DNA from 3 places in the Sporacetigenium sp. TC11 genome. Region 1 is predicted to be linked to each of the others. Evidence: riboswitches for the same ligand, from Rfam matches in the RefSeq annotation. Region 1 holds a riboswitch; each other region holds the start of a gene.
What was found. Region 1 has a riboswitch for cobalamin ahead of ACUSRV_RS04395 (energy-coupling factor transporter transmembrane component T). Riboswitches for the same ligand answer to the same signal wherever they lie in the genome.

Region 1 (5,390 bases):
TAACTTCTTTTGAATTTATTTTAATGCTTCCTTTGTATTCCTTAAGTCCTATAATACTTTTAAGTAGTGTGCTTTTTCCTGAGCCATTGGCCCCCATTATAGAAACAAACTCACCATTTAAAATATCAATATTTACATTGTCTAAAACTTGCAGACTATCATAGTAAGCGTTTAACTTCTTTATATTAATAATTGAACTATAGTTTTCTGAGCTTATTTTATCTTTTGCAAATAATAACTCTTCACTAGATTTAGATTTATTATCTATGAATTCATCTTCTAGGTAATCTCTAGCATTTTTAAAATCCTTTGGGAAATAATCTATATTATTTTTCTTAAAAAACCTTAAATAATCTGGCATAAACCCAACCATATTTCCAGAGCACTTATTAAAAAATTCATTTGTACTTTCAAAAACTGTAAGCTTATTATTTTCCATATATCCAATTTTGTCTGCAACATCAAACCATTTATTTACTCTTTGTTCTATTAAAACTATAGACATTCCAAGTTCTGTGTTTATTTTTCTTACTAAGTTAACTATAGATTCTGCAGATGGAGGGTCAAGTTGTGATGTTGGTTCATCTAAGACTATGCACTTTGGCATATATGCTATTGAAGATGCAATTGCAACTTTTTGTTTTTCTCCCCCAGACAATGTATTTATATTTCTATTTGCCAAATGCAGTATATCTGCAAATTGCATAGCTTCCCATACCCTTCTCTTTATAACACCTTCATCTACGCCGATATTTTCTAGGCCAAAGGCTATTTCTCTATGTACCTTATTCATCATAAGCTGTCTTTCAGGATGCTGAAAAACCATGGTTATTTCTTTAGCCCTTTGGCTATGAGACATTTTATTTATATCTTCGCCTTCTATATTTACATATCCTTTAATACTCCCACCATAAAAACTCGGAACAGTTCCAACTATAGCCTTTGCCAAAGTTGATTTTCCTGAACCTGATTTTCCTGTAACTAACATTATCTCACCTTTATTTAATTTAAGGTTTATATTGTCTAAAGTTAGTTTATCTTCTAGAGGATACTTATAACTTAAATCTTTAATTTCTATATAAGCCAATCTAATCCTCCTCCCCATACAATATCATTGAAGTTGTTATAAACACTATAATTGCAAATATTGATGCAGTTGCATAATTAAATATATTTGTTAAATAAATTCCATCATATACATTAAAACCTATACGGTTTAAATACATTCCTATACAATAAGTTATTAAGAGAACTACTGACGAAAATATAATTAAAAAATCAAATTTATTGAATTTTTGCCTTTCATAAATACTTCTATTACTACTTAAAAATCCTCTAACATATGCAGCTTCACTTATTTCAAAGGAACTTTCTAAGGAATTATCTAGTAAAATTGAAAAAACAGGTACATAACTTTTTGATTTTTCCTTAGAACTCTTGTTATCAAAGTTCACTCCTCTTACTGTATATACATCTTTTAGGCTATTAAACCTTTTTTTAAGATCTGGAACAAGTTTGAATCCTATCATAAGCATAAGAGTCGACTTTGGCATTTTAGTAGAAAAATAAGATACAGCTTTATCTGAATCTATCATAAAATCAAATGCCATAAAAATATAAGTTATTGATAATAACTTAAAAGCCATTGTTACTGAGTATATAATAGATTCTAATGTAATTTTTCTGCTCATTATATAAAATAAAATTGTCTTCCCTTGGCTTACAAAGAAGACATTTATAATTGTAATAACAATTACAAAAGGTATAAAATATAAAATTCCCATTTTTAATTTTTTGGTGTTCTTTGTAGATATAAACAAAGATATTAATAAAGTATATACGGCAATAAGTATAGCAGGATTATCATTTGAAAAAACCATTATTAGTATAGATAAAAATAATACTATAGGTGTGATAATGTGAACGTTTCCGAATCTTCCGTCATTTTTCAATAAAATTCCCCCTTGAATATAAAATTCGCTTCACTCATGTCGCCAACGACCTTGAAAAGCAGATCCGTTGCTCAATAAAAATAGCCCATTAACTGCGAGAGTTAATGGGCTAAGCATAATGTCTAATTAAAGGCAAGACCTAACACACTCTGTATCTTCCGCAGAGTTAAGTGTTAAAAACATAGGCAGGCCTTCTGACTTGAGTATCATAGCTTTTACACGCCTTCCCAGATTGTTCCAGTGGCATAAGTGCAAAACTCCTCTCTTACAGCGGCGGGACCGTTCAGGAATTTCACCTGATTTCCTTTTAATAAAACTAATTAACCTATATGTATTTTATTTAGTTTAAAACATTTTCTTATATAAAAATTATATCAAATATAGTGTATAATTTCAACAAACTTTATTTATTAAGCAAGTATTTCTCTTGGTTTTCCTAGATAGTATCCCTGCCCATAGTCTGCTCCAAGATTTATCAATACATCTAACTCTTCCTTAGTTTCTATACCCTCACATATAATTTTTGCCCCTATAAACTTACTAAACTCAACTACTGTTCTTACAAGTTCCTTTTTATTACTACTCTTATCTATATCTCTTATGAAGTTCATGTCTATTTTAATAAAGTGAGAAGGTACAGATATAAGTAAATTATTATTTGAATATCCTGATCCATAATCATCTATTGCAAGCTTTACGCCAAAATGTCTTATTTGTTCAAAAGAATTATGTAATTTTTTCATATCGTCAATGCGAACATTCTCCGTTAGTTCTAAAACTATATTTTTTCTAATATCTGGTTCTATTTTTTGTAATAAATCAAATACTTCATCTGTATTTTGTTTTAGAAACACAGGATCTATATTTATAAATAGATTTTTATCTTTTATTTCAAATTGTTTAAAAGAGGTTACTGCATTTTGAACTGCTAATAAAATGAATTTTTGTACGAATTTAAACTTATAAACATCATCTATTACTTCCTTAATGTTTTTATACCTATTATTATTTGTTCTTGATAAACTTTCATACCCATAAGTAGTTCCAGTTTTTAAATCTACTATAGGTTGATATACACAATACAATTGATTGTTGTCTAGTAATTTTTTTATATTAAGCATTCCAATTATCCTTTTTCTGAATATAAAATAAGCTATTACTAATTCTATTAATATTAATATTATAATGTCCATACTACTTTCCATCTATAAAATCCTCCACAACACACATGCAATTTATTAGCCAGTATATATATTCCTCAATTCGACATTTCAAAACATTTTATAAGATTAAACCCCCTAATTCTATTTTAATACATAACACAAAATTTATAAATAACTTCTGTAAATAATACATTTATTTTTTAAGCTATGTTTTAATATAGTGTTGAAATTAAGTATATATTATGAAATAAATGTAATTACAATTAATTAAATTACTTTATACAAAAGCAAAATAGCAATTAAATGAAAGATACCACCTATAATAATCAACCATATTGCTCTAGAGTATTTTTTTATAAGTTTATCCGTGACTAATTTACCTGGTTTAGTTGCTTTTTTCGATTTTTTAATATCTAAAAACGCAATGCTGTAAAAATAAAGTGATAGCATTGCAAAAATTATTCTTAATATATCTCTTATATCCATTTTGTACCCCCTAAGCTATTTAATAATCTAATATGTTACCATACTATACAACTATGAAATAACAACTGATTAAACTATATATTAAATATATCATCATATACAACTATATTAAATCTATTTATTCGTTTTAGAATTTCAATATTAATTTAAAACATAACCTAATAGAAAAAGACCGTATATAAAGATTAACAGGTTTACTTTTGAGGTGCAAAGTATAAAATCGCATTCAAAACCTCAACCAAAATCACAATAGAAATCACGTAAAAAAGGGTGTGTTTTTTAACTAAAAACGCACCCTTTTTGTCTTAAATTTATTTCACAGTTTATAAAAATTGTTCACTATCAGTATGTCTAATTTAATCATCATTGCTAATTCCAAATATTAATCCACTAAAAACACTACCAAATGCAATAACTATAGAGTTAAATATTTTATCTGTTAGCCTTAATTCACCTTTAGTTAAATAAGTGAGAATAACAGTTGAAATCCAAAGACCTATTGACCAAATAAACCATCTAAATAACAGTTTGCTAGTCTTCTTCCATTTTAGTCCTTTAATATTTATAAATAATACAATTATAGAATATATAAAAAATAAATATATTAATACTATATAGAATTTTAAAAATTTTGCAAAAAAAGTGCTATCTATATCTTTAAAACCTAGTATTATTATGGCTATAGTGCATATAAAAAATGCAACAGCAATAACCCTTGCTATCATTGTAAATATATCTTTCATATTAATCGCCTTAGTCCCCTTTAGAATCTGGATATAAATTTCAATATCTATAATATAATAAATGAAACTGCTATTATAATATAAACCGCAAGCAATTGAACCCCTTCAAGCCAATTACTTTCTCCATCATTTGCTACCCTATTTGCAATAAGTACTGAAACTATAAGTGATATTAATTCAAACGTGTTAAATATAATGCTCATAGGTTTAAATAATAAACTTATAAATACAAGTAATGGCGCTACAAATAATATTATCTGTAAGCTCGATCCTATGGCAATTTCAATAGCAACATCCATTTTATTTTTCATTGCCATAATAATTGCTGTACTATGTTCAGCTGCATTTCCTATTATAGGAATCAATATTATCCCAACAAAGAATTCGCTTAATCCTAAACTCTCTGTCATAGGTTCTACAGCACCTACTAAAAATTCACTTTCTAATGCAATAAATGCTGTTGCAAGGGTCAAAACTACAATAGCTTTTCTTAATGTCCATTTTGCTTTTCCTTCTTCTTCATGTTCTACAGAATATATATCCTTATGAGTGTAAAAAGAAAAATATAAACTTAATATATATATTACAAACATAATTACTGCAACAATAATACTTAATCCTTCATAAGTTGTATTTAAAAGTTCTGGTTTTACTGTGTGAGTGAATATTGCAGGTATACTAAGGCCTATTACCGCAAATAAAAGCATACTTGAAGATACCTCTACAACCTTTTTATTAAATGTTTGAGTTTTATGTTTAAGTCCCCCTGCTAACATACTTGCTCCAAGTACTAATAATATGTTTCCTATAACTGAACCTGCTATAGAAGCTTTAACTACTTCAAACAGTCCCTCTTTAAGGGCAAAAAATGATATTATAAGTTCTGCGGCATTTCCAAAAGTGGCATTAAGAAATCCACCTATCTTGGACCCAGAATAAAATGAAATTTCTTCCGTAGCTTCTCCCATAAGTCCCGCTAATGGCAATATTGAAAGAGCTGCTAATGTAAACATAATAGTAGGTGAAAAATGCATAAATTCACCTAC
Region 2 (5,390 bases), on a different contig from region 1:
TTTTTTACTAAGATCTATCTCTCTTAAGTTTTTGTATACTTTTTCACTTCCTAATGATGAGTTACTAACTAAAATAGCATGATCCATAAGATTATTTTTTTCTATTTTATCTATTATTTGCTCAAAATTTTTATATACTTTCATAAGAACTATAGAGCTATAATTTTCTAATGCATAATCTATCTTTTCTTCATCTGTAGTGCATGGAATTATTATAAGAGGCTCTTTATCCATAACCAATGGGAAATTTTGATTTGATGCTATATTTGAGAAAGAAGATATTCCAGGTATAGTTTCTACCTCAATATTACTTATTAATCTTTCCATTATATAAACATATGTACTGTATATCATAGGATCTCCTAAAGTTATAAAACCTACGTTTTTGCCATCTTCAACATCTCTTTGTATTTCTTTTGCAATATCGTCCCATGCATCTATTTTTTCTACGCTATTAAAGCTCATTGGAAAATGCTTTTGTTTAATTTCTATTTCACCGTTAAGATACGGTTCTACTATAGATAAAGCTAAACTTTTACCTTCTTTTTGTGCTTCTGGTGTATATAATATGTCTAGCTTTTTCAAAGTATCTACTGCTTTTATTGTAAGCAATGAACTATCTCCTGGTCCTGTTCCTATTCCATAAAACTTTGTCATAAGTATTTCCCCCTAAATTAAATATTTGATATTACTTCTTCTTTTGTTAAATCAGTTATATGAGATACAAATATATCTTGTATTTCTGGATTTTCTCCTAGACCCTTAAGATATACTTCTACATCGAATCCTTCTCTTTCCAATATGCTTTTCCAAGAGTCTTCCTCATCTGAAGCCATATCATTTATTGCATGATCTCCTGCTACTAACATAAACGGCATTAGTATAGCCTTAGATATATTGTTTTTTCTTAACCTAGTTATAACATTTTCTAACTCAGGATATCCTTCAACAGTTCCAACATAAGCGTTTATATTAGTCTCTTCTAACATATAGTTTAAACAAGGATAAGATGAGTGAGCTTCATGGAATGTACCATGACCCATAAGAACTACTGCCTCATTTTCTTTTACAGTAGGCATTTGCAATTTTAAAGCATTTATAGTTTTTTTATAGTCATCTATAGTTGTGAGTAACGGTTTTCCTAATGCTAATTTTTCAAATTTACATTCGAATAATTTAACTTGGTCTTTAAGTTTATCAAATTCTTCTCCATTTATTATGTGAAGAGTTTGAACTATGACTTCTTTATATCCTTTTTCATATAACTTTTGTAAAGCTTCAACTGGATTATCTATATGTATCTTATCTCTATCTGCCAACTTCTTTATTATCATATTAGATGTAAATGCTCTGAATACATCATATTCAGCAAAAGTTTCTCTTATTTTATTTTCACAAGCCTCTATAGTCTTTTTTCTCGTTTCGTGATAACTTGTCCCAAAACTTACTACTAGTATAGCCTTATTCATTATATCTCCCCCTGCTTAAATATCTAGATTTCTAAGCTCTTCTAAATTCATAGATATTAAACTATTCAGTATCTTTCTTTTCTCAACTTTATCTTCATATTTTTCTAAAACTTTATTTCTTGTACTTCCTAATAAATTTACATACTCTTCATAGTCGTCATTATATCGCTCTTCTAAATCATTTTTTATCTTAGCTGAAAGAGAAGGGCTTTTCCCACCCGTCGATATACTTATTATTAAATCTCCTCTTTTAACTACTGAAGGAACTATGTAGCTAGATAAACTAGGGTTATCGACAACATTGCATAATTTATTGTTCTCTTTGCAATATAAACCTATTTGTTGATTTAAATCTTTATTATCTGTAGATGCCACCACAATAAAGCTGTTTTTTATATAGTCTTCTTTATAAAAATCAGTTGTTAAAATTATCTTATTTTCTATATTTTTAAATTCTTCTATTACATCTGGAGCTATAACCTCAACTGTATATCCAAATGATATAAAGTTTTTTACTTTCCTATAGGCTACTTTTCCCCCACCTATTACTGTTATCCTTTTATCCTCTATGTTTACCATCATTGGATAGTACATGTTATCACTCCTATAAAAAAATCCTAACCCATGAGGGTTAGGATTTGTAATTTACACAGTAATATGTCAATTATTCCTGCCTAAAGTTACACCCTTCACCCCGAAGACCTTACTTTAATATAAATTAGGTAGGTCTCCTGGCTTGGTATCAATCTACTTCCTCACCTTCCCATGATATAGAATCATAGTGGTTAAATAAGGGTTCGTCAACCTTACAGTAGCGGGGGCTGCAGAGGACTTTTACCTCTTTCCCATTTAATCTTTTCTAGAACCTAATTTATTAACTATAAAATTTTCATAATTTTATTTTAACATATCTAATGTCATAATTCAACATGCCTAGGAAAACACTATCCCCTATATATTATGGGCAACCTTTAAAGCCTCATAACTTGCTTTTATAGTATATTCTATATCTTCATCAGTATGTGCGTTTGATAAAAACATAGCTTCAAATTGCGTCGGAGCAAGTAATACTCCTCTTTCTAGTAATTCTTTAAAATAAATATTAAATTTATTTACGTCACAATTCTTTACATCATCATAATTATCTATAGGCCCTTTGGCAAAGAATAAGCATACTAGAGATCCTGCTCTATTTACAGTATATTCTAGCCCTAAATTTTTAATATTTTCCTTTAGGCCTTCTTCAAGCTTTATTGCCTTTCTTTCTAACTCTTTATAGATTTCTTCATTATCTCTTAATATAGTTAAATTTTTATATCCCATGTACATAGCTAGTGGGTTTCCAGATAGTGTACCTGCTTGATATACAGGTCCTACTGGTGATACCATACTCATTATTTCTTTTTTACCACCATAAGCTCCTACAGGAAGTCCTGCCCCTATTATTTTACCAAAACACGCCATGTCTGGGTTTATGCCAAAATATTCACTAGAGCTTCCATACGCAAGTCTAAATCCAGTTATAACTTCATCAAATATAAGCACACTACTATACTCATTTGTTATATCTCTAAGATATTGTAAAAACTCCTTTTTACCTGGTACGACTCCCATATTTCCTGCCACTGTTTCTACTATAACAGCTGCTATATCACTACCATGTTCCTTAAATATATCCTCTACAGCTTTTACATCATTGTATCTACATACTAATGTATCCTTAACTACATCATTTGGAACACCCGGACTTGTAGGAACACCATAAGTTATTGTCCCTGAACCTGATTTAACTAATAATGCATCAGAATGTCCATGATAGCACCCTTCAAATTTTAATATTTTATTTCTATTCGTATATGCTCTAGCAACTCTAAGTGCACTCATAGTAGCTTCTGTTCCAGAGTTAACCATTCTAACCTGATCTATAGCTTGATAAGATTCTACTATAAGCTTAGCCATTTTTACTTCTATTTCAGTCGGTACTCCATAACTTGTTCCTTTTCTTACTATGTCTTCTATTCCAGTTACTATATCTTCTGGACTATGACCTAACATAAGGGGCCCCCATGAACATATATAATCTATATATTCATTTCCATCTACATCATATATTCTAGATCCATGGGCTTTATCTATAAATATAGGATCTAATCCCACTGATTTAAAAGCTCTAACAGGGCTATTAACTCCACCAGGTATATACTTTATAGCTTCATCGTATATCTCCTTAGATTTTTCATTATTCATATGTACTACCCCCTAAGCATTTTAGCTAAATCCTTTGCAAAATATGTTATTATTATATCTGCTCCAGCTCTTTTTATAGATAATACACTTTCATATATAGCGCCTTCGTTTAATAAGCCATTTTTAATAGCTAATTTAAGCATAGAATATTCCCCACTAACATTGTATGCTGCTACTGGCATATTAAAGTTATCTTTAACCCTTCTTATAACATCTAAATAAGATAATGCAGGTTTTACCATTACTATATCTGCACCTTCCTGTATATCTAACTCTACTTCCATTAAAGCTTCATTTGTATTAGCTGGATCCATTTGATAAGTTTTTCTATCTCCAAATGATGGAGTTGAATGAGCTGCCTCTCTAAAAGGTCCATAGAAATTAGATGCATATTTTGCACTATATGACATTATAGATACATTTTCAAATCCAGATATATCTAATGCTTCTCTCATAGATTCAATTCTTCCATCCATCATATCTGATGGAGCAACCATATCAGCTCCAGCTTTAGCATGACTTATTGCTATTTTAGATAAATACTCTAAAGTTTGATCATTATCTACATGCCCACATCTTGTAAGTATTCCACAGTGACCATGACTTGTATATTGACACATACATATGTCTGTCACAACATACATTTCTGGACATATTGACTTTATTTCTCTTATGCCTTTTTGAACTATTCCATTATCATTGTAAGCTTCTTTTCCGTATTCATCCTTTTCGTCTGGTACACCGAATAATAATACATGTTGAATTCCCAAATCTTTTAGTTCTTCTATTTCTTCTTTTAATTTATCAACTGAAAAATGGTAAACATCTGGCAGAGATGGTATCTCTTTTTTTATATTTTCTCCCTCTACTACAAATAAAGGGTATATTAAGTCTTCTATACTTAACTTTGTCTCTCTTACTAAATCTCTTATTGCTGAATTTGCTCTTAATCTTCTTGGTCTTCTAAGCATTGTAATTTCCTCCATTAATTTTATCTAGTTTTATGCAATCTAGTATTCCATCTATTGTGTATTCTACAGCTTCTTTGTATACTTCTAGCCCATAAGAATTTATTGTTTTAGATGTTATAGGTCCTATTGATATTAGTTTCATATTAGATAATTTATCTATATTTTCATTACCTAATATATTTATAAAGTTATTTACTGTAGATGAACTTGTAAAAGTTATATAATCTATTTTACTCTCGTTTAATAATTTTAATATGTGATCTTTATCACTAGATTCCATAACTGTATTATATATATGTATCTCTTTTACACTACATATTTCACTTAGCTTTTCTAATAGATAATCTCTTGCATTAGACGCTCTAGGTATTAATATATTGTCATTTTTATTTAATTTATCTTTTAATACTTCATATATAGATTCTGCAACATATTTCGAGGGAATTATATCAGCTATTATTCCTTTATCTCTTAGTGCATTTGCAGTAGCTGGACCTATTGCAACTATCTTAGCATTGTGTAATTTTCTTAAATCAACATTCATCTTATACATATTATCTAAAAATATATCTACTGCATTTTGGCTAGTTAATATTATATAACTATACTTTTCTATGTTATTTATTTCTTGTTCTAATTCTTTATTTGGAGTTATTTCATCTATCTTTATAGTAGGGAATTGTATAGCATTTCCCCCTAAGTC
Region 3 (5,390 bases), on a different contig from region 1:
TGATTCTATGCCTGGATTTTTAATATCAATTATGTTAGGACCTATTTACGGGGCTATAGTTGGATTATTAGGGCATTTATTGACAGCACTTACAAGCGGATTCCCTATGACAATCCCTATACATTTAATAATAGGTATTTTTATGGCAATAACGATTTATGTCTTTGGGGTATCTTATAGAATTTTAAAAGATAAAAATAAATTATTATCATGGCTAGTGCCAACTTTATTAGGAGTTACCATTAATGGTCCTGTTACAGTTTATTTTTTAATCAATGTCATTAATGTACCTGGACTAGCATATGCTATAGTTCCGATATTATCTTTAGCTGCTTTAGCTAACATAATAGTAGCTATAGTTATATACAGCGCGATACCAAAAAGATCATTGGCGGAGTTTAAACAGAGGTAGGTAATTTATATGAATGTAAAGAAGGTTAGAGACTTAACATTAGTCTCTATAGACAATGAAAAAACAATGGTAATATCTTGTGATAGTTGTGGTGGAATAGGTTTAAAAAGTGGAGATTCATTTAAATGCCCTCCGTTTCACGTAGGAAAATATACGGCCAAAGTTGCCTTACTTGAAGTGCTTTGTAGTGGCGCAGATGTAGTATGTATTACAAATGCAGTTTGCAATGAGATGAGTCATACAGGAGAAGAAATAATAAAAGGAATAAAAGAAGAACTTAAAGTTTTAAATATAGACAATGTTACACTTACAGGAAGCACAGAGGAAAATATCAATACAAATTCAACCGCTGTAGGTGTAACGGTAATAGGTATAGTAGAAAATGATAAATTAAAGGTAAATAATGTAAATTGTAATTGCACATTAATTAGTGTAGGAATTCCAAAAGTAGGGAATGAGATAAATTTAGATAATGATAAAGAAATTGCTAGTTATGAAGATCTTAACATTTTATTAAACATAGAAGGAATTTTGGAAATAGTACCTGTTGGTTCAAAGGGAATAAGATATGAATGCGAACAATTAGCTATAAGCAATAATTTAAATCTAGAAATCAATAAAGATACTACTGTAGATTTATACAAAACAGCAGGTCCAGGTACGGTTTTAATAGCTGCAATAAAAGATAATTATTTAGAAGAGATTAAAAAAATGAAAAACTTAAATTTTATAGGAAAGCTGCTAAAAAAATAGATTAATTACTGTAAAAAGGCTTAGATCTCCCCTATCTTACGATAAGGAAGGAGATTTAAGCCTTTTTAATTAAATGGTAATTGAGGAATTAAGGCATTAATTATATGAAGATTATAATATAGAATTAGTAAAAATTTACTAATATGTTGAATGTTACAACTTTGTATGTTAGAATGAAATTGTTAAAAACTTAATAAATCTGAACTAGGTTCTTATATAGATTAATAGGGAAAGAGGTGTAATACCTCTGCAGCCCCCGCTACTGTAAAGCAGACGAAACCTTATTTTAGCCACTATGATTTATATCATGGGAAGGTAAGGAAGTAGATTGAAGCTAAGCCAGGAGACCTGCCTAATTCACTAGTAGTAAGCCTTCGGGGTGAAGGGTGGAGCTATAGTCTATAATCGTAAGTAGTTTATATGCTATAAACAAATCCTAACCAATAAAGGTTAGGATTTTTTTTATATAAAGGGGGAAATCGCATGAGTAAATCAATAATGTTTCAGGGAACAGGTTCTGGAGTAGGTAAAAGTCTATTGACTGCGGCATTTTGTAGAATATTTAAGCAAGATGGGAAAAGTGTTATACCTTTTAAATCACAAAATATGGCTCTAAATTCTTATATAACAAAAGAAGGATTGGAAATGGGTAGAGCTCAAGTTTTTCAAGCTGAAGCAGCATACCTTGAACCACATGTAAATATGAATCCTATACTTCTAAAACCTACCACTAATAAAAAGTCTCAAGTAATAATTAATGGTAAAGTATATAAAAGTATGAGCGCAGTAGAATACCATGATTTCAAACCAGAGTTAAAAGATATGATAAAAGGCATATATAAAGATATAAGCTCTAATCACGATGTCGTTGTCATAGAAGGTGCTGGTAGTCCAGCAGAAATAAACCTTAGAGAAAATGATATAGTTAATATGGGAATGGCTGAAATATCAGACTCACCAGTAGTACTTATTGGAGATATTGATAGAGGGGGCGTTTTTGCATCTTTAGCTGGAACTATGTTACTTTTAACTGAAGAAGAAAGAAAAAGGGTAAAGGGAGTAATTATAAATAAGTTTAGAGGGGATATAAAAATTTTAGAACCTGGAATAAAAATGCTAGAAGATATAATAAAGGTGCCTGTTTTAGGAGTTATACCATACAGTATTTTAAATATAGAAGATGAAGATAGCTTGGCAGATAGATTTAGAATGAAACAAGAAAAAGGGGATAAAGCTATTGATATAGAGGTTTTATATTTACCTCATGTGTCAAACTTTACTGATATGAATGTATTTGAAACTCAGGAAGACGTTAACCTAAGATATGTTATGAGGGGAGAATCTATAGGAAATCCCGACATTCTTATAATTCCTGGAAGTAAAAACACTATAGAAGATCTTATATATATAAAAGAAAGTGGCCTTGAAAAACAAATAATAGAATTACATAAAAAAGGAAAGTTAATATTTGGAGTATGTGGCGGATACCAAATGTTAGGTAAGAAGCTATATGATCCACAGGGGATAGAATGTGGAGTTAAAGAAATAAATGGAATAGGGCTATTAGATATAGAAACTACATTTGAAGGAGAAAAGGTAACAGCCCAAGTAGAAGCTATTATAGAAGAAGATATAAACGGGTATTTAAATGGATTAAATGGAATTAAGATAGAAGGATATGAAATACACATGGGAAGAAGTACAAAGTCAAATGAATGTAACTACTTAAATACCATAACTAAGCGATTAGAAGAAAATGTAAATGTTTTAGAAGGAGCGATAAATAAAGATGGAAATGTAGTAGGAACTTATATACATGGAATATTTGACAACATAAATTTTACTAGGGCATTACTTAATAACATTAGAGACAAAAAAGGACTTGATAGAGTAGAAAGTAATGTCTCTTCTTTTAAGGAATTTAAAGATATTGAATATGATAAATTAGCAAATATAGTTAGAGCTCATACTGATATGGATAAAATATATGAAATAATTAACTCCTAGGGGGTAAGGTATGAAAAAAATACTAATAGGTGGAACTAATAGTGGTGTTGGAAAAACTACTATATCAATAGGTATAATGAAAGCTTTAAAAAATAGAGGATTAAATGTTCAGCCATATAAAGTTGGACCAGATTATATAGATACGACCTACCATACATTTGTAACAAATAGAGAATCTAGAAATTTAGATTCTTATATGCTAGAAGATGAAATCATAAAGTATTTGTTTAATAAAAATTCAATTAATACTGATATATCTATTGTAGAAGGAGTTATGGGGCTTTATGATGGATACGAAGTGGATATAAACTCATGTACTAGCTCATATACATCAAAGATTCTAAAATGTCCTGTAATTTTAGTAATAGATGGAAAGGCAATGGCAACATCTAGTGCAGCAATGGTGCTAGGATATAAAGAGTTAGATAAAGATGTAAATATCAAGGGTGTAATAGCAAACAATGTTTCATCTGAAAGTCACTTTCAAATTATAAAAGAATCCATCGAAAAGTATTGTGGCATAGAAGTTCTAGGATATTTGCCTAAAAATAAAGACTTTTCTTTGCCATCTAGACATTTAGGCCTTGTACCTAGTATAGAAATGAATGAGTTAAATGAAAAATTTGATAAACTTGCAGATTTAATAGAAAAACACATAAACCTAGATAGGTTAATAGAAATATCCGAATCTCAACCGATATATAGCGATTTTAAATTAAATATTCCGAAGTTTAATGATTTAAAATTAGCATTAGCATATGATAAGGCTTTTAATTTTTATTATCAAGATAATATAGATTTATTAGAAGATATGGGAGTTAATATTATAAAATTTAGTCCCTTATATGACAAGAAACTACCTAGTTGTGACTGTGTATATATAGGAGGAGGTTTTCCAGAGATATTTGCTAAAGAGTTACAAGAAAATATTAATATGAGAAAAGCTATAGAAGACGCTTATAACAAAAATATACCTATATACGCGGAATGTGGAGGACTAATGTATTTAGGAGACAAGCTAATAGACCAAGATAATGAAGAGTTCAATATGGTAGGTATATTTAATGGGAAAAGTGTAATGACTAAATCTTTAAAAAGATTTGGATATTGTGTTGGAGAAGCTTTGGAGGATACTGTTTTATCACAAAAAGGAGATAAAATAAAGGGTCATGAATTTCATCATTCAGAGTTTATAAGTGATGAAAAATGCGTTTATTTAATGAAAAAAGAAAAATCAGGGATAGTTTCACATAATTGGATGGGAGGCTATAGTAAAAATAATACATTAGCTACATATTTACATACTCATTTTTACAGCAACTTAAATACTGTGATAAATTTTTTGGGAAAAGGGATATAGTAATATGGCCTTAATAAGTATATTCATAGGATATATATTAGATTTAATAATAGGAGATCCATATTCATTTCCTCATCCAGTTAGATTTATAGGAAAGTTAATTAAATTTTTAGAGGACAAAATAAGAAGATTAGCTAAAAATAAGAGAACTTTAAGAATTGGTGGTTTTTTTCTTTGGATTATAACAGTTGGAACTACTTATATAATTACATACTTAATAATAAAATTAAGCAGTATTAATATTTATTTACTAACAATAATAAATTCAATTTTAATATATACAACACTTTCAACTAAATGTTTAAAAGATGAAGCTATAAAAATATATAAAATATTAAAAGAAAATGATTTAGAAAAGTCTAGAATTCAATTATCTTACATAGTTGGAAGAGATACAAAAAATTTAAGTAAATTAGAAATAATAAGGGCAGTTGTTGAAACTGTGGCAGAAAATACGGTAGATGGTATAATTTCTCCTATGTTTTATGCATTTATAGGAGGAGCTCCACTTGCTATGGCTTATAAAGCTGTTAATACACTAGACTCTATGGTTGGGTATAAAAATGAAAAATATGCTGAAATTGGATTTGCATCTGCAAAAATAGATGATATAGCAAATTTTATACCAGCAAGAATAACTATATTTTTTATGTCTATAGCCAGTGTATTTTTAGAATATGACTATAAAAATTGTATAAAAATTGCTATAAGAGATAGAAAAAATCATAAAAGCCCTAATTGCGCTTACCCGGAGGGGGCAATAGCCGGTACACTTGGAATACAGCTTGGAGGAACTAATACTTATTTTGGGGAAAGTGTTTATAAACCAACAATAGGAGATAAAATTAGAGAAATAGA

Region 2: linked by a shared signal. The riboswitch ahead of ACUSRV_RS16425 (precorrin-2 dehydrogenase/sirohydrochlorin ferrochelatase family protein) and the one ahead of ACUSRV_RS04395 (energy-coupling factor transporter transmembrane component T) in region 1 are both predicted to bind cobalamin.
Region 3: linked by a shared signal. The riboswitch ahead of ACUSRV_RS16335 (cobyric acid synthase) and the one ahead of ACUSRV_RS04395 (energy-coupling factor transporter transmembrane component T) in region 1 are both predicted to bind cobalamin.

The regions. Positions count from the first base shown of each region.
Region 1 is NZ_JBYVNY010000002.1:297,506-302,895, reverse strand. It holds gene ACUSRV_RS04400 (ABC transporter ATP-binding protein) at 1-1,087, opposite strand, end outside; gene ACUSRV_RS04395 (energy-coupling factor transporter transmembrane component T) at 1,089-1,952, opposite strand; cobalamin riboswitch at 2,120-2,296, opposite strand; gene ACUSRV_RS04390 (EAL domain-containing protein) at 2,363-3,157, opposite strand; gene ACUSRV_RS04385 (hypothetical protein) at 3,383-3,601, opposite strand; gene ACUSRV_RS04380 (hypothetical protein) at 3,958-4,344, opposite strand; gene cax (calcium/proton exchanger) at 4,392-5,390, opposite strand, start outside.
Region 2 is NZ_JBYVNY010000017.1:20,196-25,585, reverse strand. It holds gene ACUSRV_RS16435 (cobalt-factor II C(20)-methyltransferase) at 1-657, opposite strand, end outside; gene ACUSRV_RS16430 (sirohydrochlorin cobaltochelatase) at 675-1,469, opposite strand; gene ACUSRV_RS16425 (precorrin-2 dehydrogenase/sirohydrochlorin ferrochelatase family protein) at 1,485-2,063, opposite strand; cobalamin riboswitch at 2,174-2,354, opposite strand; gene hemL (glutamate-1-semialdehyde 2,1-aminomutase) at 2,421-3,716, opposite strand; gene hemB (porphobilinogen synthase) at 3,722-4,687, opposite strand; gene cobA (uroporphyrinogen-III C-methyltransferase) at 4,680-5,390, opposite strand, start outside.
Region 3 is NZ_JBYVNY010000017.1:3,627-9,016, forward strand. It holds gene ACUSRV_RS16325 (ECF transporter S component) at 1-412, shown strand, start outside; gene ACUSRV_RS16330 (AIR synthase related protein) at 422-1,165, shown strand; cobalamin riboswitch at 1,355-1,535, shown strand; gene ACUSRV_RS16335 (cobyric acid synthase) at 1,649-3,172, shown strand; gene ACUSRV_RS16340 (cobyrinic acid a,c-diamide synthase CobB) at 3,183-4,532, shown strand; gene cbiB (adenosylcobinamide-phosphate synthase CbiB) at 4,537-5,390, shown strand, end outside.